4 regions of the Mesorhizobium sp. M0276 genome follow, and region 2 is predicted to be linked to each of the others. Evidence: predicted binding sites of a transcription regulator. Region 2 holds the regulator's gene; each other region holds the start of a gene.
The links. Region 2 encodes LexA, which represses DNA repair genes until DNA is damaged. Its sites were predicted from a motif close to TGTTCNNNNTGTGTTCNG; they were not measured.

Region 1 (7,673 bases), on a different contig from region 2:
GACTTTCAAAGCACGAAGCGTGGACATCGATCCAGAATGGCTCTGGTTTCCCACTCGCTTTAGGCACAGCTTTGCGCCACAATCTCGGCCAGACCGGCTTCGCGGCTTCCTGAAAGCAGACCTACCGGCGATGCCGCTGGAGCTCGCATCCCATGGAAACCTACCGCCCGCGCCGCTCGGTGCTCTATATCCCGGCCTCCAACGACAGGGCGCTGGCGAAGATCGCGCAGCTGTCCTGCGACGCCATCATCATCGACCTGGAGGACGCAGTCGCTCCGGCCGACAAGATCGCCGCTCGCGGGAAACTGGCCGCGATTTTCGCCGGCCATGCCGACAGGCATTGCGAGATGATCGTGCGCATCAATGCGGTGGCCAGCGAGTGGGGCGCCGACGACCTGCTGGCCGCCGCAAGCTGCGAGCCCGACGGCATTCTGCTGCCCAAGGTCGACACGCCGCGCGACCTGCTCGAGGCCGGCGATGTGCTCGACGACAACTTCGCCCCCGACAGCGTGAAACTATGGGCCATGATCGAAACGCCCAAGGCCATGCTCAACATCGGCACCATTGCCGAACTTGGCCGCGATCCCGCCGCTCGGCTGGCTTGTTTCGTTGCCGGAACGAACGATCTGGTCAAGGACACCGGCGTGCTGGCGACGCCGGACCGGCGCTACCTCGTGCCATGGCTGATGCAGATGGTGCTGGCCGCGCGGGCCGGCGGCATCGACATGATCGACGGCGTTTCCAACGATTTTCGCGATCTCGACGCTTTTGCCCGTGAATGCACGGAGTCGGCGGCCATGGGATTCGACGGCAAGAGCATCATCCATCCGGCCCAGATAGAAGCCGCGAACCGCGCCTTCGCGCCGTCTAAGGAAGCGGTGGCGGAGGCGCGCTTGATCAAAGATACCTTCGCCCTTGCCGAGAATGCCGGCAAAAGCGTGATTGCGCTGAACGGCAAGATGGTCGAGCGGCTGCACCTGGCGCAGGCCGAAAAACTGCTGGCAAAGGCGGCCGCCACCGGCGCATGATATCGGCACTATGCTTGCGGGCTGTGGTACTCACGACAGGACTGAAAATGAAGCTCTACCGCTTTCTGACTGGCCCGGACGATGCCAGCTTCTGCCACAAGGTCACGGCCGCCCTGAACAAGGGCTGGCACCTGTTCGGCTCGCCGACCTATGCCTACGACAAGAAAGCCAAAGCGATGTGCTGCGGCCAGGCCGTGGTCAAGGATATCGACGGACAGGAATACGGGCCGGACACCAAGCTCAGCGACTGGTAGTCGGCGCTCGCATCCACAGCCACCCGGCCAGCCAGGCGATCGCTGCCGCAAGCGTCATCAAGCCCAGGTCAAGCGCCAACTCCGGCACGAACGCCCGGAGCGCGACAGGCACCGCGCCAATGATATAGAGGGCGAGTGGAATGCGCGGCACGCCTCTTGCAACGACAAGAGAGGTTACAAACGCGAGCGTCCCGAGCAGAAAAAGAACTGAACTGACGACCAGAGCCAGTCCGAGAGGACCGGCGCGCAGCTCGATGATGGTCGCCAGAGGAAGTTTCGAAAATACGAGATTGATCACCACTTCCACACCTACCAAACTTGCCAATGCAACGAAGTTGATAACGAACGCGATGGTACCGAACAGGCCCGCGCGCCGGCCAAACGCAAGAAACAGGCCTACGACAAGACCAAGCGCCAATATCTCGGCGACTGGCGCGAGAAGTTGCGTCAGATCGGTGGTCGCGATGAGCGCGCTGCGTTTGGCCGCGTTGACCAGAAGAATAAGCGCGCTTCCCGCCCCGGCGACGGAGGCAAGCCGATAAAGCTTGGCGCTGTGCGCAGCCGCGCTCGACTGGACACTCGCGGAATTCTCCTCGTGCTGGGGTTCTTCGGCTGGCCTCTGAAGCGAAATGAGCGATTGCAGACGGCGCGGTTCGGCGGTTCTGGCGAACATGTTCGTCTCCTCATATGGGAAAACGGCAGCCGCGAAGACCGCAGGCCTGTTCCGATCCCAGTTGTAATCACTGATTACATGCTCTTGCCTGCGTTGTAAACGCTGATTACATTAATCGCGGATCGTGCTACAGACGCGTGAAGCAGCTCTACGGAACGAAGGAAAAGGGATGGCAAAAGCCAAGACGCCTCGCCGCACCAGCTACCACCATGGCAATTTGCGGGACGCGCTGATCGATGCTGCAATTCAACTTGTCGAGGAAGGCGGCCCTGACCATGTGAGCGTGCGCGAAGCCGCAAAGCGGGCCGGCGTTTCCCCCGGCGCGCCCTTCCGGCATTTTCAATCGAAAACAGCGCTGCTGACCGCGGTAGCCGAACAGGCCATGAGCAGGCTGGCAGAGGCCGTGGCCGATACACTTTCAGAAGTCGACAGCGCAGATCCCATCGTGGCCTTCGAAGCAATCGGACAAGGCTATCTGGAATGGGCGATCGCCAATCCCACGCATTTCCAGGTCATCAGTTCCCGGACGCTGATTGATTTCGACGGGTCGGACAGTCTTCGCGGACAGAATGAGGCCATTCGCCGGAAGATGATCGACCTGCTGACCCAAGCGCAACAGCAGGGTAAGTTGGCTGCGAACGCAGACTTCGATCATCTGGTTCTTGCCGCTCGTGCATTTGTCTATGGCTTGGCACGAATGGTGGTTGATGGTCATTTTTCGCAGTGGCATCCGTCCGAGCCGCCATCGCTCGCCCTGCGGAAGGCGCTGCATCTTTTCATCAGCCGGATGACCAACCTCTCTCAAGCGAAATCTTAGAAGCCTTTGCCGCCGCTGAGTTCTGGATCGACTTGAGAGGAGTGGACATTTCACGCGGCGTAGGAACCAGTTACTCCGCCGCCTCTTCGATCTTCTCCATGTCGTCATCGGACAGCCCAAAATGGTGGCCGATCTCGTGGATCAGCACGTGGGTGACGATGTCGCCCAGCGTCTCTTCGTTCTCAGACCAGTAGTCGAGGATGGCGCGGCGGTAGAGCGTGATGCGGTTCGGGCCTTCGCCGGTCTGCGGATTCCAGCGCTCGGCGATGCCGCGTCCTTCGAACAGGCCGAGCAGGTCGAAGGGCGTCTCCAGCGACAGATCGTCCATGATCTCGTCGGTCGGGAATTCGGCGATCTGGATGACGATCTCGCCGGTCAGCTTGCGAAAATCCTCCGGCAGATGGGCATAGGCCTCCAGCGCGAGGAACTCCATTTCGTCCATGGAGGGCGAGAGTTCGTCGTGCCAGGTTCGGGTCTTGTAGATGCGGGCCATGCTTTGTCCTTTGATCCGGGCATATAGGCTTTCGCACCGGAATCGGCAAATGAACGGGCTGATGCGCCTGCACCATCAGGTGGAGAGGAATAAATTCCCCATGTCTCCGCTTGACTCTTCCGGCACCCTCTGGAATCTATAGGAACATAACAGGAACAATTGTGAGTGGAAGCTGACCGTCATGGCGATGACCGCCGTGGCGCGGGAAACTGTTTTTGCCCTGCGCCGCCAGATCGCGAAAATCGAGGGAACGCTGCCCGAGCGCCTGCAGGCGCCGGCCGCAGCGACCCTTGATGCTGACGTCAACACGGATGTCGCATCCAATACCGACCTCACAATCGTCCGGCGCGGCATTGCCGCGGCTTTGCCCGATGCGTACCTGCCCACCGGTGTCGAGCGTCTCGATGCTGCCCTGAGTGGCGGCCTGCCGAAGGCAGCCCTGAGCGAAATCCATGGCACGCAAACCCGCGATGCCGGGGCCGTCGCCGGCTTCGCCCTGTCGCTCACCAGCCTGATCCTCAAGCAGGCGCAAGGGCTGCCGGTGCTGTGGATCGGCACATCGGAAATTTTCCGCGAGGCGGGCTTTCCCTATGCCAGGGGGCTTCACGCCTCGTTCGGCATCGAGCCGGAACAATTGCTGTTTTCCGAGGCGCCAAAACTCGTCGATGCGCTGTGGGTCGCCGAGGAGGCGGCCCGGATGACGGCGCTCGCCGCCGTCATCCTCGAAATTCGCGGCAATCCGCAGCGGCTGGACCTGACCGCGACGCGCCGGCTGCATGCGCGGGCGCAAGGTGCCGGCCGGCCGGTGTTCCTGCTGCGGCAGGCGGCAGAGCCCGAACCGACGGCGGCCCCCGTCCGCCTCATCGTCGCGGCGGCGCCGGCAACGCCGCGAGACACCATTGCCGGGCCGCTCGCCGGCTCGATCGGCCACCCGGCCTTCACCCTCACCATCGGCAAGAGCCGCACGGCCCTGCCTGGACAATTCACACTGGAGTGGAACCCCGATGAACGCGCATTCGACGAAAGAGCGGGCGACGAAAGAGCGGGCGACGATAGAAGGGGCGAAGAGAGAGGCCGGGCAAAGAATCCTGTCCCTCTGGTTTCCCTATCTGGCAGTGGAACGGATCCTGCGGCAGCGTCTGGGACGGTCCTGGCGTTCCCGGCCGTCGGATCACCTGCCGCCATCTCGTCCACCGCTCGTGATCAGCCATCGCGACCGCAACGCGCAACGCATCTCGGCCCTCGACGAGCGGGCTGAGGCGCTGCATCTGAAGCGCGACATGGGCATTGCCGATGCGCGCGCCATGCATCCGTCGATCGACATCGTCGAGGCCGATCCGGAGGCCGACCGCCGCCTGCTCGAAGGCCTTGCCGACTGGTGCGACCGCTACACCCCGCTGGTGGCGCTGGACGGGGCGGACGGCCTGTTTCTCGACGTCACCGGCTGCACCCATCTGTTCGGCGGCGAACGCGCCATGCTGGACGACATCCTGTCGCGCTTCTTCCATCAGGGGTTTGACGTTCGCGCCGGGCTTGCCGCGACACCGGGGGCGGCCTGGGCGGCGGCACGGTTTGCCGGTGACCGCATCGTCGATGGCGGCGAGGAGGAAGCGCTGCTCGCACCCCTGCCGCTGGCCGCGCTGCGCATCGAGCCGGCGACCCGCGCCAGCCTGGAAAGCGTCGGCCTGCGCACCGCGGGCGCCGTCATGGCGGCACCGCGCGCGCCGCTCGCCCGCCGCTTCGGCGCCTTGCTGCTCCTGCGCCTCGACCAGGCGCTTGGCCGTCTCGACGAGGCGGTATCGCCGCGCCTTCCCGTCGCGCCGCTTTCGGTCGAACGCCATCTCGCCGAGCCCGTCACCCTGACCGAGGAGATCGAACGTCTGGTGGGCATGCTGGCGACGACCTTGAAGGCCGACCTCGAGCGCCGCGGCGAGGGCGCCAGGGCGCTGGCGCTGCTGCTCTTTCGCGTCGACGGCGCCGTCAGCCGCATCGCCATCGGCACCTCGCGGCCGATGCGCGAGCCCCGGCTGATCCAGAAATTGTTCCACGAGCGGCTGGCGGCGCTCGAACAGGATATCGATGCCGGCTATGGCTTCGATCTGGTGCGGCTTTCGGTGCTGACATCAGCCGCTTTCGACATGCAGCAGGCCGACCTTGCCGGCGAGGTGATCGACGACGGCGCCGATATCGCGCTGTTTGCCGACCGCATTCGCGCCCGGCTCGGCGATGGCGCGGTCCTGCAGCCGGTTGCCGTCGAAAGCCATCTGCCGGAGCGCGCCGTCGCCACGGTCCCCTTCACCGAAGCGCCGCGCCGGACCACGCCGCCGAAGAGGCCGGACAGGCTGCAGGCGCCGAAAACCATCTTCCCGCCGGAACGGCCGATCCGGCTGTTCCGCTCGCCCGAACCCATCGATGTTCCGGCCACCGAAATGCCGGAGGGACCGCCGCTGAACTTCCGCTGGCGGCGCGCGCTCTACCGGGTGACGCGGGCCGAGGGGCCGGAACGCATCGCGGCGGAGTGGTGGCGCGAGACGCCAGGCGACGAAGCGGCATCGACACGCGACTATTTCCGCATCGAGGATGCCGACGGCCGCCGCTACTGGCTCTACCGGCAAGGCCTTTACGGCGGCGCCTCGCAGGTCCCGCCGCGCTGGTTCCTGCATGGTGTCTTCGCATGAACGCGCTGACCGTCATTCCCTATGCCGAGTTCGGCATCCAGTCGAATTTCTCCTTCCTGCGCGGCGCTTCCAAGCCGGAGGAACTGGTGGTCGCCGCCAAGCTCCTGGGCTTTTCCGCGATCGGGCTTGCCGACCGCAACACGGTGGCCGGCGTGGTGCGCGCCTGGCAGCAGGCCAAGGTGGAAAAGCTTTCCTACCACCCCGGCTGCCGGCTGGTTTTTGGCGACGGCACGCCGGATATTCTCGCCTATCCCAGGGACCGCAAGGGCTGGGGTCATCTCTGCCGCATGCTCACCCAAGCCAATCTGCGCGACGAAAACGAAAAGGGCGCCACCCTTCTCCAGCGCTGCGACCTGCTCGAATGGGGTGATCTGATGTCGCTGGCGGTCCTGCCCGATCTGACGGCGGGGGCGCAAGACCGTCTCGCCTTGCTTCGTGATCTCAAGCATCGTTTCGGCCGGAACCTGCGGCTTGGCGTTTCACCCGATTATGCCGGCAATGACCGTTTCCGGATCGAGCAGGCAGCGGCGTTTGCCGAGAGCGCCGGCATCCCGCTGATGGCGACCAACGACGTCCTCTACCACACGGCGGAACGGCGCCCGCTGCAGGATGTGCTGACCGCGATCCGCCTCAACACACCCGTCTCCGAGGTCGGGCTGCAACTGGCCGCCAATGCCGAACGCCACCTGAAGCCGCCAATGGAGATGGCGCGCCTGTTCCGCAGGCATCCGCAGGCACTGGCCGAAACCTTGCGCTTTGCGCAGGAGCTGACTTTTTCGCTGAGCGATCTCCAGTACAACTACCCCGACGAACCGACGGAATCGGGTCTCGGGCCGCAGGCCGAGCTGGAACGGCTGGCGCGGGAGGGGGCTGCCGAGCGTTATCCCGCAGGTGTGCCCGCTTCGGTGACCAAGCGCATCGCGGAAGAGCTCGCTCTGATCGAGCGCCTCAACTACGCCCGCTATTTCCTGACCGTCTACGACATCGTCAAGTTTGCCCGCAGCCAGGACATTCTCTGCCAGGGACGCGGCTCGGCCGCCAATTCGATCGTCTGCTTCTGCATCGGCATCACAGAAGTCGGGCCGGACAGGATCGACACGCTTTTCGAGCGCTTCATCTCCGAGGAGAGGAACGAGCCGCCGGATATCGACGTCGATTTCGAGCATGAGCGACGCGAAGAGGTGATGCAGTACATCTATACGAAGTACAGCACCAAGCGCACGGCATTGGCCGCCGCCGTCATCAGCTACCGCGGCCGTTCGGCACTGCGCGAAGTGTCCAAGGCGATGGGCCTGTCGGAGGATGTCAGGGCGTCGCTGTCCGGCTCGATCTGGGGCTGGTCGACCTCGGAACTCGGCGAAAAGGAAGCCCGCGCCGGCGGCCTCGATCGCGCCGATCCAGTGTCGCGGCATGTGTTGGAACGCGCCAACGAGATCATGGGGTTTCCCCGCCACCTGTCGCAGCATGTCGGCGGCTTCGTCATCACCAGGGACCGGCTCGACGAGATCGTGCCCATCGTCAAGACGGCGATGGACGAGCGCAAGATGGTCGAATGGGACAAGGACGATCTCGACGCGGTGAAGATCCTGAAAGTGGACGTGCTGGCGCTCGGCATGCTGACCTGCCTGAAGCGCGCCTTCACCTTGCTGGAGGAGCACTATCCCAATGCACGGGATAGATATGGCCGGCCCTATGTGCTGGCCACGCTGCCGCCCGAGGACAGGAATGTC
Region 2 (7,673 bases):
AGGCGTTGATATCGTCACCATTCGAGTGGCGAGATGGCCGCCGGCCGAATGTCCCGTCAGCATCAGCGGCCCGTCGATCATTGCCGCTGCCTTGCCGATAGCCGCGCCGATTTCCCCGACTATACCGGCAATGCGTATGTCCGGGCACAGCGTGTAGGACGGCATCGCCACGGCAAAGCCGCTGCTGACCGCGCCATTGGCGAGGTGCGACCACATGTTCTTGTCGGTCTCCAGCCAGTAACCGCCGTGGAGGACCACCACCAACCCCTTGGGCGCGACATTGGGAAGGAAAAGATCGAGCCGATTGCGCGGTCCGTCACCATAGGCGATGTCGAGCCGTGCCCGGCCCTCCATTGATAGCGCATCACGAAATGCTTGCGCTGGCTCCGCCCACGCAGCCGGCCAGCGGTCACTGCCGGCGATGTTCGCGCCGTTGGCATAGGCATCATCCCAATCGACAATGTGACGTTCGAACATCTGCGCCTCCCCCAAAACGGCATCGCTTGTGAGCTAGCAATGGCCACCGGCACGCCATGCGTCAATGCTTCAAGGCCAAAACATTTTAGGCTTGAAACAAATTTCGACTGGTGCGATCCTGACAAGACGATCAGCCGACGAAATGGGAGGTCTGCTGTGCTGCCCTGACCCCGTAGATGCTCGTCCTTTCCCGGTGGCATAGTCGAGCTGGCACGATTGGCGGTACGAAAACCTCCCGCGAAAGACAGGAACTTCAAATCCACCACACAGGTCAGGCACATCGCGCACTGGCCAGGCAGCAGACGGGATAGCGGCGACATGCTTGGGCCTTCAGCGCATATCGACACGTTCACGCGCGATCACCTGCCGCCTCCGGAGCAGTGGCCGGATTTCCTGCTCGACGGCTTTGATTATCCCGAACGTCTCAATGCCGGCGTCGAACTGACGGACAGGCTGGTCGAGAGGGGCCTCGGTGACCACACCGCGCTGATCGGCAATGGCCGCCGCCGCACCTACAAGGAACTGTCCGACTGGACGAACAGGCTAGCCCACGCGCTGGTCGAGAACTACGGCGTCAAGCCGGGCAACCGGGTGCTGGTCCGCTCCGCCAACAACCCCGCCATGGTCGCCTGCTGGCTGGCCGCCACCAAGGTCGGCGCCGTGGTCGTCAACACCATGCCGATGCTGCGCGCCGGTGAGCTTGCCAAGATCGTCGACAAGGCGGAAATCACCATCGCGTTGTGTGACACCAGGCTGATGGACGAGATGACAGCCTGCGCCAAGGACAGCGCGTTCCTCAAACAGGTCATCGGCTTCGACGGCACCGCCAACCATGATGCTGAACTCGACCGTGCCGCTCTCGATAAGCCGGTGACGTTCACCGCCGTCGACACCGGCCGCGACGATGTCGCGCTGCTCGGCTTCACCTCGGGCACGACTGGCGTGCCGAAGGCGACGATGCATTTCCACCGCGACCTCCTGATCATCGCCGATGCGTACGCACGCGAAATCCTTCGGGTGACACCGGACGATATCTTTGTCGGCTCGCCGCCGCTGGCCTTCACCTTCGGCCTTGGCGGGCTCGCCATCTTCCCGCTCCGCTTCGGTGCGGCAGCGACACTGTTGGAACAGGCGACGCCGCCCAACATGATACACATCATCGAGACCTATAAGGCGACCGTCTCCTTCACCGCGCCGACCGCCTACCGCGCCATGCTGAAGGCCATGGATGAAGGGGCCGATCTGTCATCGCTGCGTGTCGCCGTTTCGGCTGGCGAAACCTTGCCCGCTCCGGTTTTCGAAGAGTGGACGCAAAAGACCGGCAAGCCTATCCTCGACGGCATCGGCGCCACCGAGATGCTGCACATCTTCATCTCCAACCGCTTTGACGACATGAAGCCGGCGTCGACCGGCAAGCCGGTGGGCGGCTACGAGGCGCGCATCGTCGACGAGGAGATGCGCGAGCTGCCGCGCGGCGCGACCGGCAGGCTGGCGGTGCGCGGACCGACCGGCTGCCGCTACATGGCCGATAACAGGCAGAAGGACTACGTCCGCGACGGCTGGAACCTCACCGGCGACACCTTCACGCAGGACGAAGACGGCTTCTTCCATTTCGCCGCGCGCTCCGACGACATGATCGTCAGCGCCGGCTACAACATTGCCGGACCCGAGGTCGAGGCGGCACTCCTGTCGCACCCGGATGTTGCCGAATGCGCGGTGATCGGCACGGAAGATGCCGAACGCGGCCAGATCGTCGAAGCGCACGTCGTGCTGGTGCAGGGCGTAGCGCCGGACGCATTGACGACCAAGCGCCTGCAGGACCACGTCAAGGCAACGATCGCGCCCTATAAATATCCGCGATCGGTGAAATTTATCGCCGCGCTGCCCAAGACCCAGACCGGCAAGATCCAGCGTTTTCGGCTGCGCACGGAGAAGATCAATTGAGCGAACCCTACGATCCGGCGTCCGAAGGCGCACAGATGTCGTTCAAGGAGAGCATGTCCTACAGCGACTATCTGCACCTGGAGAAAGTGCTGGAGGCCCAGACGCCGCTGTCTTCGGCGCATGACGAGATGCTGTTCATCATCCAGCACCAGACCTCCGAACTGTGGATGAAGCTCGCCCTGCACGAGATTGGCGCTGCGATCCGCTCGATCCGCGCCGATCGCCTCGAGCCAAGCTTCAAGATGCTGTCGCGCGTCGCCCGCATTTTCGAACAGCTCAACAACGCCTGGGATGTGCTGCGCACGATGACGCCCAGCGAATATACCGAGTTCCGCGATGCACTCGGCCAGTCCTCGGGTTTCCAGTCCTGGCAGTATCGCGCCATAGAGTTCATGGCCGGCAACCGCAACCTCGCCATGCTGGGCCCTCACAAGCACCGGCCGGACCTCAGCGGCAAGCTGGAGGCGATCCTGGCGGAGCCGTCGCTCTACGACGAAGCGCTGCTGCTTCTGGCGCGCAACGGATTCGACATCGGCACCGATGCCAGGCGCACGGATTGGCGTGAGACGCGAACCGAGAATGAAGAGGTTCTGGTCGCCTGGCAGACCATCTACCGCGACCCGCAGCGCTACTGGATGTTCTACGAACTGGCCGAGAAGCTGGTCGACTTCGAGGACTATTTCCGCCGCTGGCGCTTCAACCACGTCACCACGGTCGAGCGCATCATCGGCCTGAAACGCGGCACCGGCGGCACGTCGGGTGCTTCGTATCTCAAGAAGATGCTCGAGGTCGTGCTGTTTCCGGAGCTGTGGGCAGTCCGTACCCGGCTTTGACACAATCGAAATGAGAACAGGCACATCGAGGGCGCGCTTGCAGCGGAAAACCTTCGCGAACAACCGAGGACTGACTGACCATGAGTGGAATTCCTGATCTCGCTGCAATCGAAGCGATGGATGCCACGGATCCGCTCCGCGCCATGCGCGATCGTTTCATTCTGCCGGAGGGGGTGATCTATCTCGACGGCAATTCGCTTGGGGCAGCGTCGCATGCCGTTTTCGGCGAGCTGCAGCAGGCGGCCACCGAGGAATGGGCCAAGGATCTCATTCGGGCCTGGAATACAGCCGGATGGTTCGAGATGCCGATCGAACTCGGCGACCAGCTCGGACGCTTGATCGGGGCCGCAGCCGGACAGACTGTTGTCTGCGACACGACGTCGATCAACATCTACAAGGTGCTACATGCCGCGATGGAGATGCGGCCCGGCCGATCGGCCATCGTCGCCGAGGCTGACAGTTTTCCCACCGACCTCTACATCGCCGAAGGCGTTGCCTCGACCCGGGATGGGGTCCTTCTGCGCCTCGCGGGCGTCGACGCGCCAACCATCGAAGAGCTGATCGACGAAAGCGTCGCGGTGGTGCTGGTCAACCACGTCAATTACAAATCGGGTGAACTGCGCGACATGGCGGCGCTGACGCGCATAGCTCATGCGGCCGGAGTGCTGATCGTCTGGGATCTATGCCACACCGCTGGCGCTCTGCCAGTCGAGCTCGATCATGCAAAAGCCGATTTCGCTGTCGGCTGCACCTACAAGTACCTCAACGGCGGTCCAGGCGCGCCGGCCTTCATCTATGCCGCGCAACGCCACCACGGCGCGATCAGCCAGCCGCTCAGCGGCTGGTGGGGGCATGCACGGCCCTTTGCCTTCGAACGAGGCTATGTTGCCGGCACCGGTATCCGCCGCTTTCTGTGCGGCACGCAGCCGGTCCTGTCGATGCGGGCGCTCAAAGGTGCGCTCGCAATCTGGAACGACGTCGACGTGGCGGCATTGCGAAAGAAAAGCGTCGCGCTGACCGAACTGTTCATCCAGCTCGTCGAAGCGAAGTGCGGCGCCTATGGCCTCACGCTGGAGAGCACCCGCGACGCGACCAGGCGCGGCAGCCAGGTGTCGTTCGTTCACGATCATGGCTATCAAATCATGCGGGCGCTGATCGAGCGCGGAGTGATCGGTGACTTCCGCGCGCCGTCAACCATCCGTTTCGGATTTACGCCGCTCTATGTCGGCTACAAGGACGTGTGGCTGGCGGTCGAGGTGCTGGAAGACATTCTGCGAACGGATGCATGGAAGGACCAGCGTTTCGCCGTCAAGGAGGCCGTGACCTGACGCAGTCGTCCCAACTGTTGTCGCATCGTTGCCTCTTGGTCGGATGATGGAGGGACGAATTTCCAGTGCACAAATCCGGTTGCCGCTGCTGGCCAACACTGGCATCAACAAATTAACCAAGGTTGGCATTTTGGCTTCGTTTCGTTCACGGCAGACGAACGCATGGAAGGCTGGAAATGCCCCGTCGCGGATCCATGGGCAGCTCATGCCAAAGCTTGGGCCAACGATGGGCGGCAGCCCATTAACCATAACAATTTCAATGCCGGAAAGCGCCTTGTGACGGCATGCCGTGATCACCCAAGCGCGCTGGCGCGCGCCAAATAATTTCAGCGGCCTTAACAGATTCATTAAACTTTAAACGGTTGCAGAACACAACTGGAACATATAGTGTTTGTTCTGGGTTTGTTTTCTGATTCTGGTTTTAGGTACCCTGGGGGCCGCCATGCTGACACGCAAGCAACACGAACTGCTGATGTTCATTCATGAACGCCTGAAGGAAAGCGGCATTCCGCCATCCTTCGACGAGATGAAGGAGGCGCTCGACCTTGCCTCCAAATCCGGGATTCATCGTTTGATCACGGCACTGGAAGAGCGCGGCTTCATTCGCCGGCTGCCCAACCGGGCGCGCGCGTTGGAAGTGCTGCGGCTGCCGGATTCGATCGCGCCCGGCCTCAACGCGGCGAAAAAGTTCTCGCCTAGCGTCATCCAGGGCAGTCTTGGTCAGGCCAGTCTCGGCCAGGGCGGCCTTGGCCGGCAGATCAAGCCGGCGTCTTCACGGATGCCTTCAGCCGGCAATGACGACGACGTGGTCTCCGCCGTGTCGATCCCTGTGATGGGGCGCATCGCCGCCGGTGTGCCGATCGATGCCATCCAGCACCAGACCCATTCGATCTCGGTGCCGCCGGACATGATCATGGGAGGCGAGCACTATGCGCTGGAGGTCAAGGGCGACTCGATGATCGAGGCCGGCATCTTCGACGGCGACACCGTCATCATCCGCAACGCCGATACGGCGAGCCCTGGCGAGATCATCGTGGCGCTGGTGGATGAAGAGGAAGCGACGCTGAAGCGGTTCCGCCGCAAGGGTGCCTCGATTGCTCTCGAAGCCGCCAATCCGGCCTATGAGACACGGATTTTCGGACCAGACCGGGTCAAGGTGCAGGGCAAGCTTGTCGGCCTGATCCGCCGTTACTGAGGCAGCTGCGGTTTAACGACGGGCTTGTCCGGTCTCTTGAAGGGCGGCAGGCCCCTCGCCTCACGCGAAAACTTGCGTTGCACGTGCCAAGGCCGGTAGGGCCTACCCACCGCAAAGCTGACCGTTGCCGGCGTGGTCGCCGACTGGCGATCGAAGAAGACGGCAGCACTGCCATTGCGAGCCAGTTGCCGTTTGGTGATGACGAGAACCAGCGGGTTGTGACAAGCGTCATAGGCCGTCGCGTCGTTGATGACGATCAGGTCGGCGAAGCCGCAGGCTTTCCAGGTGTCCTTTCGGTCCTCGACATAGGCAATGATAGCTCCGGACGGATGCCTGGCGAGACAAACGCCTGATGTGCAATAGAATGGCGCTCCCGGCGGCATTTCAGCCGCATCCTCGACGTCGAATTGCCCGTCGCCTTCGTCGAACACCTCCGGCGCGATAATGCTTTCGGATGTCAGCGCACGCTTCCAGTTGTCGACGGTGAATTCGTTCGGCCTGGCCCGGCTGACCGCGAGTTCGCCGCCGCCAATCGGCAGCGCCACCAGCCTCGCATCCTCCGAGACCAGCACGTCAGGTACGCGCGTATCCGAGACGGTCAACAGGCCGGCAAGCGCGAAGGGAAGCGCTGCGAGCCGCAACCATGTGGTCGCCATCGTCGCGATGACCAAGGCAATCGTCACCAGCACGACGGATTGCTGCGAAATCAAACCGATTGCGTCGACTGGCGAACGCTCGGAAATCCATCCGGACATCGCGATCATCACCGTCAGGCCTTTGCCCATCAGATAGAGGGCCGGCCAGTCCAACCCGAATGGCATCAGCAGCGCGCTGGCGACAGCCAGGAACATCACGACTGTTACGATAGGCATGATGGCCAGGTTGGCGAACAGGCTGAGCGGCGACACACGCTGAAAATGCCAGATGGCAAACAGCGCCGTGGCGCTGCCGGCGATGATGGAGGTCATGGCAAGGCCGCCTGCCGCCAGCAGGAATTTTCGCGTCAGGAAGCCGGGCAAGGATCGCTTTGGCGGCGGTGGCCTCGCCTTCCCCGCACGATGATCCGCCCAGCCGGCATAGGCACCGACCAGCGCGGCCGTCGCGGCAAACGACATTTGAAAACTCGGGCCGACCACTTCATGCGGCGACACCATGATGACCGCGATCGCCGAGATCGCCAGATTGCGCATCGTCAGTGCTGCCCGATCAAAAAGAACGGCAATCAGCATCACCGCCAGCATGATGAAACTGCGCTCGGCGGCAACGACGACGCCTGAGATGATAAGATAGGCGGCGATCGAGAACAGTGCGGCAGCCGCAGCATACTTCTTGACCGGGCGACGCGCGGAAAAATCCGGAAACAGGGCGAAGGCGCCACGCAGCAAACCCATGATGGTGCCAGCGACCAGCGCCATGTGCAGTCCGGAAATGGAGATGATGTGATAGATGCCGGTACGCCGCATCGCCTCGTTCACGTCATCGGGAATGCCGGCGCGAACGCCGACGATCAGCGCCGCGGCGATCTCGCCTTCGGCGCCACCGACGCTGCCCCTGATGTGATCGGCAATGGCCTCACGGGCTTTTTCGATCCCCGAGGAAAGCCGGGCCGCCAACGGCATGTTATCGTCATCGGTGACGACAAGTTTTGGATTGCCGAGAAAGAAACCGCTGCCGCCGATGCCGGCGAAATAGCTGTCGAAGGAGAAGTCGTAGCTGTCCGGCCGCACCGGCCCGGTCGGTGGCAACAGCTTGGCATACCCAGTGATCAGGGAACCGGCGGTCATGTCCGCCGGGATATTGCGTGCCGAAAGCCGCACCCGCTCCGGCGCATAGCGCAGTTTCGGCCTTGCAGTCGATGCCACGTCGATTGTCAGCCGGATGCGACCGCTCTCCATC
Region 3 (7,673 bases), on a different contig from region 2:
GGCAACTGGGCTCAAGGAGACTGGAACATCGCCCACAATCCCGACGCCTGGGAGCTGATGTTCAACGAAGTGCCCGACGACAATCTGGGTCTCGAATGGGAGCCCTGCCACCAGCTTGTCTATTTGATCGATCCGATGCCGCAGATCCGCAAATGGGCGCCGCGCATCTTCCACGTCCATGGCAAGGACGCGACGGTGCGCTGGGATGTCATCCGCGAGCATGGCGTGTTCGGCCGGCTGCCGTTCGTGCAGATGCGCACGCCGGGCTTCGGCGACAGCGACTGGACGCGGGTGATCAGCGAATTGCGGCTGGCCGGCTACAAGGGCGCCATCGACATCGAGGGCTGGCACGATCCGGTCTATCGCGGCGATCTTGAGATCACCGGGCAGGTGCGGGCGCTGGAATATCTGAAGCAATGCCGGGGAGGCGCCAGCTACCTGCCGAATCCGGTGTGAGAGCAGACCGGCGGGGGGAGCCAGCCGGAAAGTCTGCTGGATACTGCCGGAACGAATGTTGAAAACCCTCGGATTGCGAGGACAAAAGGGAGGATAAGTGCATGAGCATCGCGAAGAGAAAGACACTTCTGCGCTCGACCGTCGTGGCTGCCGCCACGGCGCTTTGCGCCACAATTTCCACCTTGCCCGCACAGGCGCTCGACGCCCAATGGTGCAAGGATGTCCACATCCGTTTCTTTGTCGGCGGCGCCGAGGGCGACGCTTTCGGCACCATCGTCTACAATGGCGCCAAGCAGGCGGCGGCCGATCTCGGGCCGAAGGTCGACTACATCTTCTCCGGTTGGGACATCGAAAAGATGGTGCAGCAATTGCGTGAAGCGGTCGCGGTCAAGCCCAACGGCATCGCCATGATGGGTCATCCGGGAGATGCGTCGATCATGCCGCTCGCCGAACAGGCGCATAAGGACGGCATCAAGATGATGTACCAGAATGTGCCAGTGCCGACGGTGACGGCGGCGTTCGGCGGCGGCTATATCGGCGCCCAGCAGGAGCAACAGGGCCGCGCGCTCGGCGCCGAGGCGTTCAAGCTGGGCAAGCTCAAGGCCGGCGACAAGGCGATCATGATCGGCCCATTCGACAACGAGAACCGCGGCGCGCGCGAGCGTGGCACGGTCGCAGCGCTCAAGGAGGCCGGCGTGAAGGTCATCCAGCTGTCTTCGCCGCCGAGCGGCGAATGGGCGTCCGACCCCAATCTGGCGATCCCGGTGATCACCGCGGCCCTGCTCAACAATCCCGATGTCAAGGCGGTCGGCTATCCCGGCGGGCAGATGCTCGGCAATGTTCCGACATACATGCAGGCGGCGGGACGCAAGGCGGGTGAAATCTTCAACTTCGGCTTCGACACCAGCCCTCAGATCGTCGAAGGTTTCAAGGGCGGCTGGGTGCAGCTGACGGCCGACCAGCAGCCGTTCCTGCAAGGCTATCTGCCGATCCTCAGCCTCTGCCAGCAGGTGGTGCTCGGTCTGGCGCCAATGAATGTCGACACCGGTGCCGGTTTCGTCACGCCCGACAATTACGAGATCGTCGCCGAGCTTGCCAAGCAGGCGCTGCGCTGACCTCCCAAGCCGTGCGCCGGGATCAAGTCGGGCCCCCGGGACCGCTGGCAAAGCCGGCAAGAGACAACCAAGTGAGGATCGCCATGGCCGAACGGATCATCGAACTGCGCGACATCAGCAAATCCTACGGTCAGGTCTATGCGCTGGGCGGGGTTAATCTCAGCGTCGACCGCGGCGAGGTGGTCGGCCTGATTGGCGACAATGGCGCCGGCAAGTCGACGCTGATCAAGATACTGTCGGGCGTGGTCAAACCGACCAGCGGCGAAATCCTGGTGCGCGGCAAGCCGGTGACCGGATGGAGTGCGGCACGCTCGCGCGATGCCGGTATCGAGACGGTGTTCCAGGACCGGGCGCTCGCCGTCCAGCAGACGATCGTGCGCAACATCTTCATGGGCCGCGAACTCACCGGATTCATGGGCTTTTTGAAGGTCAACAAGGAGATCGAGGAAGCGAGCCGGCTGATGCGCGAGATCGGCTTCACCTCGAAAGTGTTCACGCCGCACTCGATCGTCGGACAGCTGTCGGGAGGCGAACGCCAGGGCGTGGCGATCGCACGCGCCATCTACAAACAGGCGGAGCTGATCATCCTTGACGAGCCGACGACGGCGCTGTCGCTGACCGAGACCGCCAAGGTCTTCCATTTCGTGCGCCAGGTGCGGGCGAGCGGCCGCTCGATCCTGTTCATCGGCCACAACATCCACCATGTCTTCGACATTGCCGACCGCTTCGTGGTGATGGACCGCGGCAAGGTGGCGCTGACCGCCGATCGGAGCGAGGTCAAATCGGCCGAAGACCTCATCAACTTCATGGAAGACGTGGCACACCCGGGCGGATTGGCCGGACTGCACGATGCCGGCGACGCGGAGCAGAGAGCACGATGAGCAAGACCATGGAACCCGATCTGCACGAACCGGCGGCCGGCATTCCTCGCCCCAGTCCCCAGAAGGAGTGGAAGCACCCATCCGATCACTGGATGCGGGGGTTCATCCTCGACAACCGCGCTTCGCTTGGCACGCTCGGCGTGTTCATCATCATGATGGCGGTGTTCATGGTCGCCAACCCGACTGTCTTCACCACCTGGTATCTCTACCGTTCAGTGCTGACGACGCTGCCGGTGGCGCTGTTCGTGGTCGTGCCGCTGGTCTTCGTCGTCACTTGCGGCGAGATCGACCTGTCGTTTCCGGCGACGATGGGTTTTGCTTCCTGGGTCTTCGCGCTGGTCGTGCAGGCCGGCTACGATCCGTTCCTCGGTATCATTGCGGCGCTGATCACCGGCTTGCTGCTTGGTTTCCTCGTCGGTTCGCTGGTGGTCTATGGCGGTCTGTCGTCGCTGATCGCCACGCTTGGCATGAATTTCCTGCTGCGCGGCCTGATCCAGATCATCAACGAGGGCAAGTCGATGGCGCTGACCAGCCTTGCCGACAGCTGGGCCTACACGATCTTCTCCGGCGAGCTCATGGGCATTCCGGTGCAGATATTCTGGGCCATCGCCTTTGTCGTGCTGTCGGCGATGCTCTACAACCGCCATCGCTTCGGCGCGCAGGTGAGAGTAGTCGGCGACAACCCCGACAGCGCCCAGCAGATGGGCATCGACGTCAAGCGCGTGCGGGTGAAAGTGTTCGTCTTCGTCGGCATCGGAGCGGCGATCGCGGGGACCTTTTCAGTGATGATCAACTTCACCTGGTGGCCGACAGCCGGCGACGGCTATCTGCTGCCGGTGCTGGCATCGGTGTTCGTCGGCGGCACGCCGACCTGGGGCGGCATCGGCACCGTGGTCGGCGGCGCGATCGGCGCGGTCACCGTGTCCTTCATCCAGACCGGCGTCGTCGCGGCGGGCCTGAGCGGCTTTTATGTCCAGTTCTTCAACGGCCTGATCATCATCCTGTCACTGCTCGGCCATAAGTGGAACCAGGCGCGGTATAGGTGAGGGGCTGTTTCGTTGGCGGACAGCAAGCCTGACGATTGGCGCAGACGCGCATCATTTCGTCATCCTCGGGTCTCCGCGACGTCGCTTCGCTCCTGCTCCGCCCGTGGATGACGAAGATGGGGGCTTCCGCCAGAGAATGGTAGGACGATGGGGCAAGCGGACGCTCACACCGCCGCGACGAACCCGTCCAGCACGCGTTTCTGGCCGGCCTTGTCGAAGTCGATGGTCAGCTTGTTGCCTTCGATAGCGGAAATGTTGCCGTTGCCGAATTTCTGGTGGAAGACGCGGTCGCCGACACTGAAGGCGGACGGCTTGTCGGCGACGGACTTGGCTACCAGCTCGCCGTCGATGGTGCGGCCCTTGACCGAGGTGCGGCCAGCGCCGTAGCCGGAGTCCGTTTCGCCATAGCCGATGCGTTCGACCTGATGGCCGGAGCGCGAGCCCCAGTTGCGATCGGTCGCCTCGGTGCGGTTGGCCTGCGCGCGCTGCCAGCCCGGCGTCGCATAGGTGTTGGAGAAGGCGCCGGATTTTTCGGTGTCGGCGCCGACATTGTCGAAGCGCGAGGCGCCATAGGGGTTTTGTCTTCCCGCGCCTTGGCCGCCGCGGCCGGAGGCAAAAGAACCGCCGCCATAGGAATTGCCATAGCCGCCATAGGAGTTGCCGCTTTCGGCGACCTCGACATGGGCGTTCGGCAATTCTTCGAGAAAGCGCGATGGGATCGTCGATTGCCACAGGCCGTGGATGCGGCGGTTGGAAACGAACCACAGATGCAGGTTCTTCTTGGCGCGCGTCAGGCCGACATAGGCGAGCCGCCGCTCTTCCTCCAGCCCGGAGCGGCCGCCTTCATCGAGCGCGCGCTGGTGCGGGAACAGGCCTTCCTCCCAGCCGGGCAGGAAGACGGTCTCGAATTCGAGGCCCTTGGCCGAATGCAGCGTCATGATGTTGACGGCGTCAAGCTCGGCATTCTGCTCGGCGTCCATGACCAGCGCGACATGCTCGAGGAAGGAGCGCAGCGATTCGTACTCCTCCATCGAGCGGATCAGCTCCTTCAGGTTCTCCAGCCGGCCGGGCGCTTCGACCGAGCGGTCGTTCTTCCACATGTCAGTGTAGCCGCTCTCTTCGAGAATGGTCTCGGCGAGTTCGGTGTGCGGCGTGGTTTCCAGCGCCTTCTGCCAGCGCTCGAAATTGGCGGCCACTTCGCGCAATGCCGCGCGCGGCTTCGGCTTCAACTCGTCGCTTTCGGCGAGTTTTGCCGCGGCTTCCAGCATCGGGATGCGGAGCGCCCGGGCGGTGTCGTGGATCTGCCGGATAGTGGCTTCGCCCAGGCCGCGCTTCGGCACGTTGACGATGCGTTCGAAGGCGAGGTCGTCGGCACCCTGCGCCACCACGCGGAAGAAGGCCAGCGCATCGCGGATTTCCATGCGCTCGTAGAAGCGCGGGCCGCCAATGACACGGTAGTTGAGGCCGAGCGTGACGAAGCGGTCCTCAAACTCGCGCATCTGGAAGGAGGCGCGGACCAGGATCGCCATGTCGTTGAGATTGTGCTTTTGGCGCTGGTAGGCCTCGATGGTCTCGCCGACGGCGCGGGCTTCCTCCTCGGAATCCCAGGCGGCGTGGACATGCACCTTGCCGTCCTCCGGCTCGTCGCGGTCGGTGAACAGCGTCTTGCCGAAGCGGCCCTCATTGTGGGCGATAAGATGGGAGGCGGCACCAAGGATGTGCGCGGTCGAGCGGTAGTTTCGCTCCAGCCGGATGATGGTGGCGCCGGGAAAATCCTTGTCGAAGCGCAGGATGTTGTCGACCTCGGCCCCGCGCCAGCCATAGATGGATTGGTCGTCGTCGCCGACGCAGCAGATGTTTACGGTGGCGCTGCGCTGATATCCCTCCCCCTTGAGGGGAGGGTGGCCGGGCGAAGCCCGGTCGGGTGGGGTCCTCGCGGCAGTGCTCGACGTTCTGGAGGTGCCTTCTGCGGCGACCCCCTCCGCCCGCTTCGCGGGCACCTCCCCCTCGAGGGGGGAGGACTGCGGCCGCTGCGCCAAAAGCCGCAGCCACATGTACTGGGCAGTGTTGGTGTCCTGATACTCGTCGACGAGGATGTATTTGAAGCGCTTGTGATATTCCTTCAGCACATCCGGATTGGCGCGGAAGATGCGGATCGGGTGGCACAGAAGGTCGCCGAAATCGCAGGCGTTCAGCGTCTGCAGCCGCGCCTGATAGGCCTTGTAGAGTTCGCGGCCCTTGCCGTTGGCGAAGGCGCGGGCGTCGCCCTCGGCGATGTCGGCCGGGCCTTGCCCCTTGTTCTTCCAGCCGTCGATCATCTGGGCGAACTGCTTGGCCGGCCAGCGCTTGTCATCGAGGCCCTCGGCCTGGATCAATTGCTTGATCAGCCGCACGACATCGTCAGTGTCGAGGATGGTGAAGTCGGATCTCAATCCGGCGAGTTCCGCATGGCGGCGCAGCAGCTTGACGCCAATCGAGTGGAAGGTGCCGAGCCAGGGCATGCCCTCGACATTGCCTTCGCCGATCAGGACGCCGATGCGGATCTTCATCTCGCGCGCGGCCTTGTTGGTGAAGGTCACCGCCAGGATCTGCGAGGGGAAGGCCTTGCCGGTGGCAAGGATGTGAGCGATGCGGGTGGTCAAGACGCGGGTCTTGCCGGTGCCGGCCCCGGCCAGGACGAGAACCGGACCTTCGGTGGTTTCCACAGCCAGCCGCTGTTCCGGGTTGAGCCCCTTCAGGTAGTCGGGCGCATTGTTGTGGCCGCTGCGGGCGGCCATGGCGCGCGCGGCAATGCCCGACGGGGCCGAAGGCCGCGCATTGGGTTCGTCGAAAAAAGGCATGTCTTCGGAAAAGCCGGACATTGCCCCGAATGTAGTGATTCGGGAGCGAAAGACCAGAAGTGTCTACGTTTTGTTCCGGTAAAGTGCCTGATATCGCCGTTCAGGCCTCGCGGTAACCGAGAGCGACGAAAGATGGATGTCCGAACGAGCGCACCTTGTCGCTTATCACGGCGCCGAGACTGCTGGAAAACCCTGATGCAGGCAAGATGGATTTCTACCTCGGCGTGTGCTGCGCGCTTGACAGGCGCGCGGGGCAGGAGAAAGTGTGCCCAGGGCAGGAAGGTAACGCCGGTTGCCCAGGGCCGCGTGTGAGAGCGCGCAACAGTCGAAGGAGTATCATCTTGGCTGTCACCACCACCTCCCTCATTCTCCTGCTCATCGGCCTGGCGCTCGGCGGCGGCGGCATCTGGTTGGCGTCGATGGGCGGCAGCTGGTATTACATCATAGTCGGCCTCGCCTTCCTGATCACAGCCTGGCTGCTTTACCGGCGCAGGTCCACCGCGCTGTGGCTTTACGCGGCGATCGTGCTCTGCACGCTTGCCTGGGCCGTCTGGGAGACCGGGTTCGATTGGTGGGAACTGGGCCCCCGCGGCGGCATCATCGTGCTGGTGGCGCTTTGGCTGCTGACGCCGCGGGCGAGACGGGGCCTTGCCGGTCCCGATGCACGCGCGCCGCTCATTCTTGCCGTGCTGGCATCGCTTGCCGTCGCCGGCTACTCGATGACGGCAGATCCGAAAGACATTGCCGGCGAACTCGGCACCGACAAGGTGATCGCGAACGCCAACCTCGGCAATGATGTGCCGGCCGGCGAGTGGCACTATTACGGACGCACGCAGTTCGGCCAGCGTTATTCGCCGCTCGACCAGATCACGCCGGACAATGTCGCCAAGCTGCAGCCCGCGTGGACCTACCGCACCGGCGACGTCAAGGGACCGGACGACGTCGGCGAGACCACCTATCAGGTGACGCCGCTGAAGATCGGCGACACGCTCTACATCTGCACGCCACACAATTTCGCCATCGCCATCGATGCCGCGAGCGGCAAGGAGAAATGGCGCTACGATCCCAAGGTCAAGCTCGACAAGGACCGCCAGCACCAAACCTGCCGCGGCGTGTCCTATTATGCCGATGCGGCCATCGCCGCCGGCCAGCCGTGTGCTGCCCGCGTCTACCTGCCGACCTCGGACGCCCGGCTGATCGCGCTCGATGCCGCCAACGGGCAGATCTGCCCCGCCTTCGCAGAGGGCGGCACGCTGAACCTTTTGACCAACATGCCCTATCCGAAGTCGGGCTATTATTACTCGACCTCGGCGCCGCTGATATCAGGCGGCAAGA
Region 4 (7,673 bases), on a different contig from region 2:
TTCCCGTCCGTTTGTGCCAGTCGGCGATCGATTCCTCGGGATAGACGTCGAACGCCTTGTCGCCCTTGCCGATATCGGGCTCGACCCAGTTCGCCTTGTATTTCAGCATCAAATGCACCCGGCTCGGTGGAATGGGCAGGTCGCTGTCGATAGCTGACGCAAAGGGATGCACCAGTTCCGGCCATGTCGGATCGTAGAGCCACAGCGCCGATCCGCACTTCTTGCAGAAATTGCGTTCGCCGGTCGATATCTCGCACTGCGGGTGCTCGTCGTCTTCGATCTCGGCCCGGTAGACGCCAAGGCTTCTCTTGCCCCTGATATTCAGCGTTTCGTAGTCGGCGCCGAGATTGATGGTGAAGCCGCCGCCGCCTTGCTGCTTGCGGCAGATCGAGCAGTAGCACAGCATGAACGGCACCGGCGTGTGGCTCTCCACCTCGAAGCGGACGGCATTGCAGCGGCAGGATCCTTTGAGCAGAAGCGGCATGGCAAAAACTCCAACGGATGGCTCTCAACCTGTCAGCATGATTTTGGTTGCGGCGATGACAAGGTCAAATGCCGGTGACATGATCGCGGCATGGACAATGAACGCATCGCCGAACTGTTCGAGGGCCTCGGCCCGGTCAGTATCCGCAAGCTGTTCGGCGGCAAGGGCATCTATTTCGACGGCGTCATCGTCGCCATCGTGCTGCGCGGCGAATTGATGCTGAAGGCCGACGAGCAAAGCGCACCCGAGTTCGAAGCCGCCGGCTGCACGCAATGGACCTATACCGGCTCCCGCCATGGCAAGCAGGTCTCCATGCCCTACTGGAGCGTTCCCGACAGCGCTTTCGATGATCCCGACGAGATGACGGTCTGGGTAAGGCGAGCGTATGAGGCGGGACGGCGGGCGGGGAAGTGACGCGCAATATTTGGGAACGTCGGCGGGCCAGCACCCCCCTCTGGCCTGCCGGCCATCTCCCCCGCAAGGAGGGAGATTGGCAGCTTCGGCGTCTGCTTGCTTTTTTCAACGTTGAAGATTGGCGGAGGCGTCGATGACATTCGATCTCCCCACTTGCGGGGGAGATGTCCGGCAGGACAGAGGGGGGTGCTGTCCCGCCGACGTTGACGGCTACAGCGCCTTCGCAATCCTTGCCGCAAGCCGCGCATTGTTCTCCACCAGCGCGATGTTGGTCTTCAAGCTCCTGCCGCCCGTCAGTTCGAGGATTTTCGACAGCAGGAACGGCGTCACCGCCTTGCCGGTGACGTTGAGCGCCTCGGCGGCCTTCTGCGCGGCTTCGATGTAGCCGGCCATCTCTTCGGCCGGGATTTCGTGGTTCTCGGGCACCGGATTGGCGATCAGCATGCCGCCGGCGAGCCCCAGCGAAGCCCGAGTCTGGTAGAAATGCGCGATCTCTTCCGGTTTGTGTAGGGTCAGCGGCGCGCGGAACGGCGAATGCCGCGACCAGAAGGCCGGCATCGTCTCGCAGCCATGGCCGATCACCGGCACGCCGCGCGTTTCCAGCACTTCCAGCGTCTTTTCGATGTCGAGGATGGCCTTGGCGCCGGCCGACACGACGATGACCGGCGTGCGCGCCAGTTCGTCGAGATCAGCGGAAATATCAAAGCTCTTTTCGGCACCCTTGTGCACGCCGCCGATGCCGCCGGTGGCGAACACCTTTATGCCGACCATATGCGCCGCGATCATGGTGGCGGCGACAGTGGTGCCGCCGGTGCGCCCTTGCGCCACGGCAAAACCGAGGTCGGCGCGCGACAGCTTCATGGCGTCGCCTGTCATGGCAAGGGACTCACGCTCGCCGTCCGACAGCCCGATCTTGATGCGGCCGCCGACCACGGCGATCGTCGCCGGCACGGCGCCGCCATCGATGATGATCTTTTCGACATCGGCCGCCATGGCGCCATTGTCGGGGTAGGGCATGCCATGGGTGATGATGGTGCTTTCCAGCGCCACCACCGGCCGGCTGGCGGCCAGGGCTTGCGCCACCGGCGCGTGGATATCGATGAAGGGGCGGGCGGTTTCTGGGGTCATCTGGATCTCCAACCCGGAATGAAGCGCATCCACATGGGGCGTGCGAAAAGATTCCGGCACTGTGAATTTGCCGGTCTCATGCCACTTCCTGCGCGTCCGGCACAAGAGCCAAGGCCTCCGCGAAGGTCGCCGCGGTGAAATCCGGCACGGCGTCGGCGCTTTCAATGGCAAGCGTCGCCGCGGCAATGCCCTCGCGCAGGGCCACCCGTAGCGGCAGGCCGTGCAGCAAGGCAGCGACCGTTGCGCCGGCCAGCGCATCGCCGGCGCCGGTGACGTCAGCCACCTTTCTTGGCGGCGGCGGCCGGATCGAGAAGGCGCCGGCTTCATCGAAGCCCAACATGGCACTGCCGCCCGCCGTCACCACGCCGCTCTTGAGCCCTGCGCGTCTCAGCCCATCGACGATGTCTTGCGGGGAAGCCGCCGCGTCCAGGTCTGCCAGTGCGATCGCTTCGCGCCGGTTCATGAAGACGACTTCCAGATCGCCAAGCACCGGCTTCAAACGCACGATCTTGGCCGGCGAAATGGCAATGGCGAAGACGGGTTTGCCGGCGGCAAGAGAAACCAGCCGCTCCAGTGCCGCCGTCGGCAGGTTGGCATCGCAGAAAATGGCATCGGCCGCCGCGACTACCTCGCGGACCCTGGAGCGCCTGATCTGCTTGGGAAAGGCCAGGTCATAGAGCGCCATGTCGGCAAAGCCGACGATCAATTCGCCCTCGCTGTCGATGAGCGCCGTATAACTGGGCGTGGTGCGATCGAGGAACACCGCGGACAGGTCGGCAATGCCTGCCGCGGCGATGGCCCGTGAAACGGTATCGGCAGCGGCATCGCCGCCGCGCACCGACAGCAGCGACGCGGAGACGCCACGGCGAACCGCGCTGCGCAGCGCGTTGAAAACGCCGCCGCCGACATCCTCGCGCATCGTGCCCGGATTGGAGGCGGCCGGCACGTACGGGCCCGACACTTGGCCGCGCCGGTCGATATGGGCGCCACCTACGGCCAGTATTCTCGCGGATTTCAGCATGCAGGCGATATGACCTTTGTTATTCCAGTCGCACAAGCGCTAGGCTGCGTGACCGAGTTTCGCAACGCGAAGGTAGCGATTCGGCGGATCGAAACAATCGAGCCGCCTGGCCATTGCGTTAGACATCGTGAAGCCAAATCGTGAGACAAAAAAAGAACAGATCTGGATATTTATTGTTTTTCAGATATTTGACCCCTCTTGCCAAACGAGAACAAAAAAGGTACAAATTGGGGCAGGGATTACGGATTGTCCGGCCTTCATTGACGACCAAGGGGTGATGTATCATGGCTCAGAATTCTTTGCGGCTGGTAGAGGACAAAGCGGTGGACAAATCAAAGGCTCTGGATGCGGCGCTGTCGCAAATCGAGCGGGCTTTCGGCAAGGGCTCGATCATGCGGCTAGGCGCGAACGAGCAGGTCGTCGAGATCGAAACGGTGCCGACCGGCTCGCTTGGCCTCGACATCGCACTTGGCGTCGGTGGCCTGCCGCGCGGCCGCATCGTCGAGATCTACGGGCCGGAAAGCTCGGGCAAGACGACGCTGGCCCTGCACACGGTGGCCGAAGCCCAGAAGAAGGGAGGCATCTGCGCCTTCGTCGATGCCGAACACGCGCTCGATCCGGTCTATGCCCGCAAACTTGGCGTCGATCTGGAAAACCTCCTGATCTCGCAGCCCGATACCGGTGAGCAGGCGCTGGAAATCTGCGACACGCTGGTGCGCTCTGGCGCCATCGACGTGCTGGTGGTCGATTCGGTCGCTGCGCTGACGCCACGCGCCGAAATCGAAGGCGAGATGGGTGATTCGCTGCCCGGCCTGCAGGCCCGCCTGATGAGCCAGGCGCTGCGCAAGTTGACCGCCTCGATCTCGCGTTCCAACACCATGGTCATCTTCATCAACCAGATCCGCATGAAGATTGGCGTCATGTTCGGTTCGCCCGAAACCACCACAGGCGGCAACGCGCTGAAATTCTACGCTTCGGTGCGTCTCGACATCCGCCGCATCGGCTCGGTCAAGGACCGCGACGAGGTCGTCGGCAACCAGACCCGCGTCAAGGTGGTCAAGAACAAGCTGGCGCCGCCCTTCAAGGTGGTCGAGTTCGACATCATGTATGGTGAAGGCGTGTCCAAGACCGGCGAACTGGTCGATCTCGGCGTCAAGGCCGGCGTGGTCGAGAAGTCGGGCGCCTGGTTCTCCTACAATTCGCAGCGTCTCGGCCAAGGCCGCGAGAACGCCAAGCTGTTCCTGCGCGACAACCCCGACACCGCGCGCGAGATCGAACTCGCGCTCAGGCAGAATGCCGGGCTGATCGCCGAGAAATTCCTTGAGAATGGCGGCTCCGAAGGTGGCGACGACGGTTTCGAGGAGGAATCCGGCGCGATGTGAGAGCCGAGCGCGATGGCCGGAGTTCGGCCATAATCTCGCTCTATTATCTCAGGCTTATGTAATCGAGTTCCGTGTTAATTGCGTTTTGAACCGCCGGCCTAGCGCCGGCGGTTTTTTTACGTCTTGGCAGGAAACGGGGCCTGGCTCGGACAGCCGGCAAAGGCCGTCGATTGGACCAATTCCGTGTTTCTGGACAGGGTGAAGCGCGGCGGCTAAAAGGCCAACTCTATCTCTGGAAACGCAGAGCCCATTTTCCGCCGGTTTGCCGGCGGCTCTCTCGAAAAGGCAGCATTCATGAGTGGCGTGAACGAAATCCGGTCGACATTTCTCGACTACTTCCGCAAGGAAGGTCACGAGATCGTCGCGTCGAGCCCACTGGTGCCGCGCAACGATCCGACGCTGATGTTCACCAACGCCGGCATGGTGCAGTTCAAGAACGTCTTCACCGGGTTGGAGAAGCGGCCCTATTCGCGCGCCTCGACCGCCCAGAAGAGCGTTCGCGCCGGCGGCAAGCATAACGACCTCGACAATGTCGGCTACACCGCGCGCCATCTGACCTTCTTCGAGATGCTCGGCAATTTCTCCTTTGGCGACTACTTCAAGGAGCGCGCCATCGAGCTAGCCTGGAACCTGATCACCAAGGAATTCGGCCTGGACAAGGACAAGCTGCTGGTCACCGTCTACCACACGGATGACGAGGCAGCCGGCTTCTGGAAGAAGATCGCCGGTTTTTCGGACGACCGCATCATCCGCATCGCGACCTCGGACAATTTCTGGGCGATGGGCGACACCGGACCTTGCGGGCCGTGCTCGGAGATATTCATCGACCGCGGTGAACACATCTGGGGCGGACCTCCCGGCAGCCCGGAAGAGGACGGCGACCGTTTCCTCGAATTCTGGAACCTGGTGTTCATGCAGTATGAACAGGTGACGAAGGAGGAGCGCATCGATCTGCCGCGTCCGTCGATCGACACCGGCATGGGCCTGGAGCGCATGGCGTCTGTCCTGCAAGGGGTGGAAAGCGTCTTCGAGACCGATCTGTTCCGTCATCTGATCGAGGCGGCGTCGTCAGCGCTTGGACAGGGTCCCGACAAGGAGACGGTCGCGTCCTTCCGCGTCATTGCCGATCACCTGCGCTCGTCCGCTTTCCTGGTGGCCGATGGCGTGCTGCCGTCGAACGAAGGCCGCGGCTATGTCCTGCGCCGCATCATGCGCCGCGCCATGCGTCATGCGCAGCTGCTCGGTGCCCGCGATCCGTTGATGTGGCGCCTGGTGCCGGCGCTGGTGCGCGAGATGGGCCAGGCCTATCCGGAACTTGTGCGCGGCGAACAGTTGATCACCGAGACGCTGAAGCTCGAGGAGACCAGGTTTCGCAAGACGCTGGTGCGCGGCCTCGGCTTGCTTTCGGAGGCGACGGAAACGCTACATGCCGGCGACATGCTGGACGGCGAGACGGCCTTCAAGCTCTACGACACCTACGGCTTCCCGCTCGACCTGACGCAGGACGCGCTGCGCCAGCGCAGCATCTCGGTCGATCTTGCCGGCTTCACCCATGCGATGGAGCAGCAGAAGGCCGAGGCGCGCAAGCATTGGGCTGGCTCCGGCGATGCGGCCACCGAGACCATCTGGTTTTCAGTACGCGAAAAGGCGGGCGCCACCGAGTTCCTTGGATATGAGACTGAAGCTGCCGAAGGCATCATCCAGGCGCTTGTCCGGGACGGCAAGACCGTCGACAGCGCCGGCAAGGGCGATGCGGTGGCGATCGTCGTCAACCAGACGCCGTTCTATGCAGAGTCCGGCGGCCAGATGGGCGACACCGGTATCATTTCAGGCGAAGGGTTCTCGATCGAGGTCTCCGATACGCAGAAGAAGGCCGATGGGCTGTTCGTCCATATCGGCAAGGTGGCCAGCGGCACGGTCAAGGCCGGCGCGGCGGTCGAGCTTAAGGTCGACCACAACAGGCGCTCCAGGCTGCGTGCGAACCATTCCGCGACGCATCTGATCCATGAGGCGCTGCGCGAGGTGCTGGGCAGCCATGTCGCGCAGAAGGGCTCGCTGGTGGCGCCGGAACGTCTTCGCTTCGACATCTCGCACAACAAGCCGATTTCACCGGAGGATCTCGAAGAGGTCGAGCGCATGGCCAACGAGATCGTGGTGCAGAACGGCCCGGTGAACACGCGCCTGATGTCGGTCGACGATGCCATCGCCGAAGGCGCCATGGCGCTGTTTGGCGAGAAGTATGGTGACGAAGTGCGCGTTGTTTCGATGGGCACCGGCGTGCATGGCGCCAAGGCCAACCGGCCCTATTCGGTCGAGCTCTGCGGCGGCACGCATGTCAGGGCGACCGGCGATATCGGTCTGGTGCGTGTCGTGTCGGACAGCGCGGTCGCCGCCGGCGTGCGCCGCATCGAGGCGTTGACGGGCGAGGCGGCGCGAAAACATCTCGATGAGCAGGACCGACGTCTGAAATCGGTCGCGGCGACGCTGAAGATTTCGCCGGCCGATGTGCCGGCACGTGTCGAGGCGCTGCTCGACGAGCGCAAGAAGCTCGAAAAGGAACTGACCGAAGCGCGCAAGAAGTTGGCGCTGGGCGGCGGTGCAGGGGCTGGTGCGCCAGCCGAGAACGAGACGGTGGCGGGTGTCGGCTTCCTCGGCAAGGCGGTCTCCGGTGTTTCGCCGAAGGATTTGAAGCCGCTGGCCGATGCCGGCAAGACCTCGCTCGGTTCGGGCGTCGTCGTCTTCGTAGGCGCCGGTGAGGACAACAAGGCGAGCGTTGTGGTCGCTGTCACCGACGATCTCGTCGGCCGTTTCAGCGCCGTCGATCTGGTGCGCGTGGCCTCCGCCGCATTGGGCGGGCAGGGCGGCGGCGGGCGGCCAGACATGGCCCAGGCCGGTGGTCCGGATGCATCCAGGGCCAATGATGCGATCGCCGCGGTAAAGGCTGCACTCGAAGCCGCCTGACTAACGGCCGTCACGGCGGGGAGCCCTATCTTTGCTGGGTAGTGCTGCCCCTCATCTGGCTGCCGCCATCTTCTCCCCGTGAACGGCAGGGCTATCGCATATGGAATTCCTGAGATGTCTGCCCGGCACGGACCCCCACCCCTAACCCCTCCCCACAAGGGGGAGGGAGACTTCCATTGGCGCTGACCCAGGAGAATCGCCTTCTTTTCGGCGCCAAGAAGAATTAAAGGCACGCGGCAGCGTTCCCTCCCCCTTGTGGGGAGGGTTAGGGTGGGGTTCTTCT

Region 1: NKJ01_RS21330 (ImuA family protein) is a predicted target of LexA. The motif match lies at 3,406-3,423, and genes of this name have one in related genera.
Region 3: NKJ01_RS10065 (ATP-dependent helicase) is a predicted target of LexA. The motif match lies at 6,399-6,416, and genes of this name have one in related genera.
Region 4: recA (recombinase RecA) is a predicted target of LexA. The motif match lies at 3,255-3,272, and genes of this name have one in related genera.

What each region holds. Positions count from the first base shown of each region.
Region 1 is NZ_JAMYSC010000027.1:66,486-74,158, forward strand. It holds gene NKJ01_RS21305 (HpcH/HpaI aldolase/citrate lyase family protein) at 153-1,028, shown strand; gene NKJ01_RS21310 (DUF1737 domain-containing protein) at 1,076-1,282, shown strand; gene NKJ01_RS21315 (hypothetical protein) at 1,269-1,955, opposite strand; gene NKJ01_RS21320 (TetR/AcrR family transcriptional regulator) at 2,125-2,772, shown strand; gene NKJ01_RS21325 (metallopeptidase family protein) at 2,843-3,265, opposite strand; gene NKJ01_RS21330 (ImuA family protein) at 3,447-4,523, shown strand; gene NKJ01_RS21335 (DUF6504 family protein) at 4,465-5,943, shown strand; gene NKJ01_RS21340 (error-prone DNA polymerase) at 5,940-7,673, shown strand, end outside.
Region 2 is NZ_JAMYSC010000035.1:46,253-53,925, reverse strand. It holds gene NKJ01_RS24720 (hormone-sensitive lipase) at 1-477, opposite strand, end outside; gene NKJ01_RS24715 (AMP-binding protein) at 796-2,421, shown strand; gene kynA (tryptophan 2,3-dioxygenase) at 2,418-3,254, shown strand; gene kynU (kynureninase) at 3,335-4,582, shown strand; gene lexA (transcriptional repressor LexA) at 5,025-5,777, shown strand; gene NKJ01_RS24695 (ComEC/Rec2 family competence protein) at 5,771-7,673, opposite strand, start outside.
Region 3 is NZ_JAMYSC010000010.1:31,774-39,446, forward strand. It holds gene NKJ01_RS10045 (sugar phosphate isomerase/epimerase family protein) at 1-456, shown strand, start outside; gene NKJ01_RS10050 (substrate-binding domain-containing protein) at 558-1,571, shown strand; gene NKJ01_RS10055 (ATP-binding cassette domain-containing protein) at 1,655-2,452, shown strand; gene NKJ01_RS10060 (ABC transporter permease) at 2,449-3,498, shown strand; gene NKJ01_RS10065 (ATP-dependent helicase) at 3,663-6,359, opposite strand; gene NKJ01_RS10070 (glucose/quinate/shikimate family membrane-bound PQQ-dependent dehydrogenase) at 6,680-7,673, shown strand, end outside.
Region 4 is NZ_JAMYSC010000004.1:59,599-67,271, forward strand. It holds gene NKJ01_RS04925 (GFA family protein) at 1-484, opposite strand, end outside; gene NKJ01_RS04930 (TfoX/Sxy family protein) at 575-898, shown strand; gene NKJ01_RS04935 (pseudouridine-5'-phosphate glycosidase) at 1,109-2,026, opposite strand; gene NKJ01_RS04940 (carbohydrate kinase family protein) at 2,103-3,047, opposite strand; gene recA (recombinase RecA) at 3,332-4,429, shown strand; gene alaS (alanine--tRNA ligase) at 4,724-7,390, shown strand.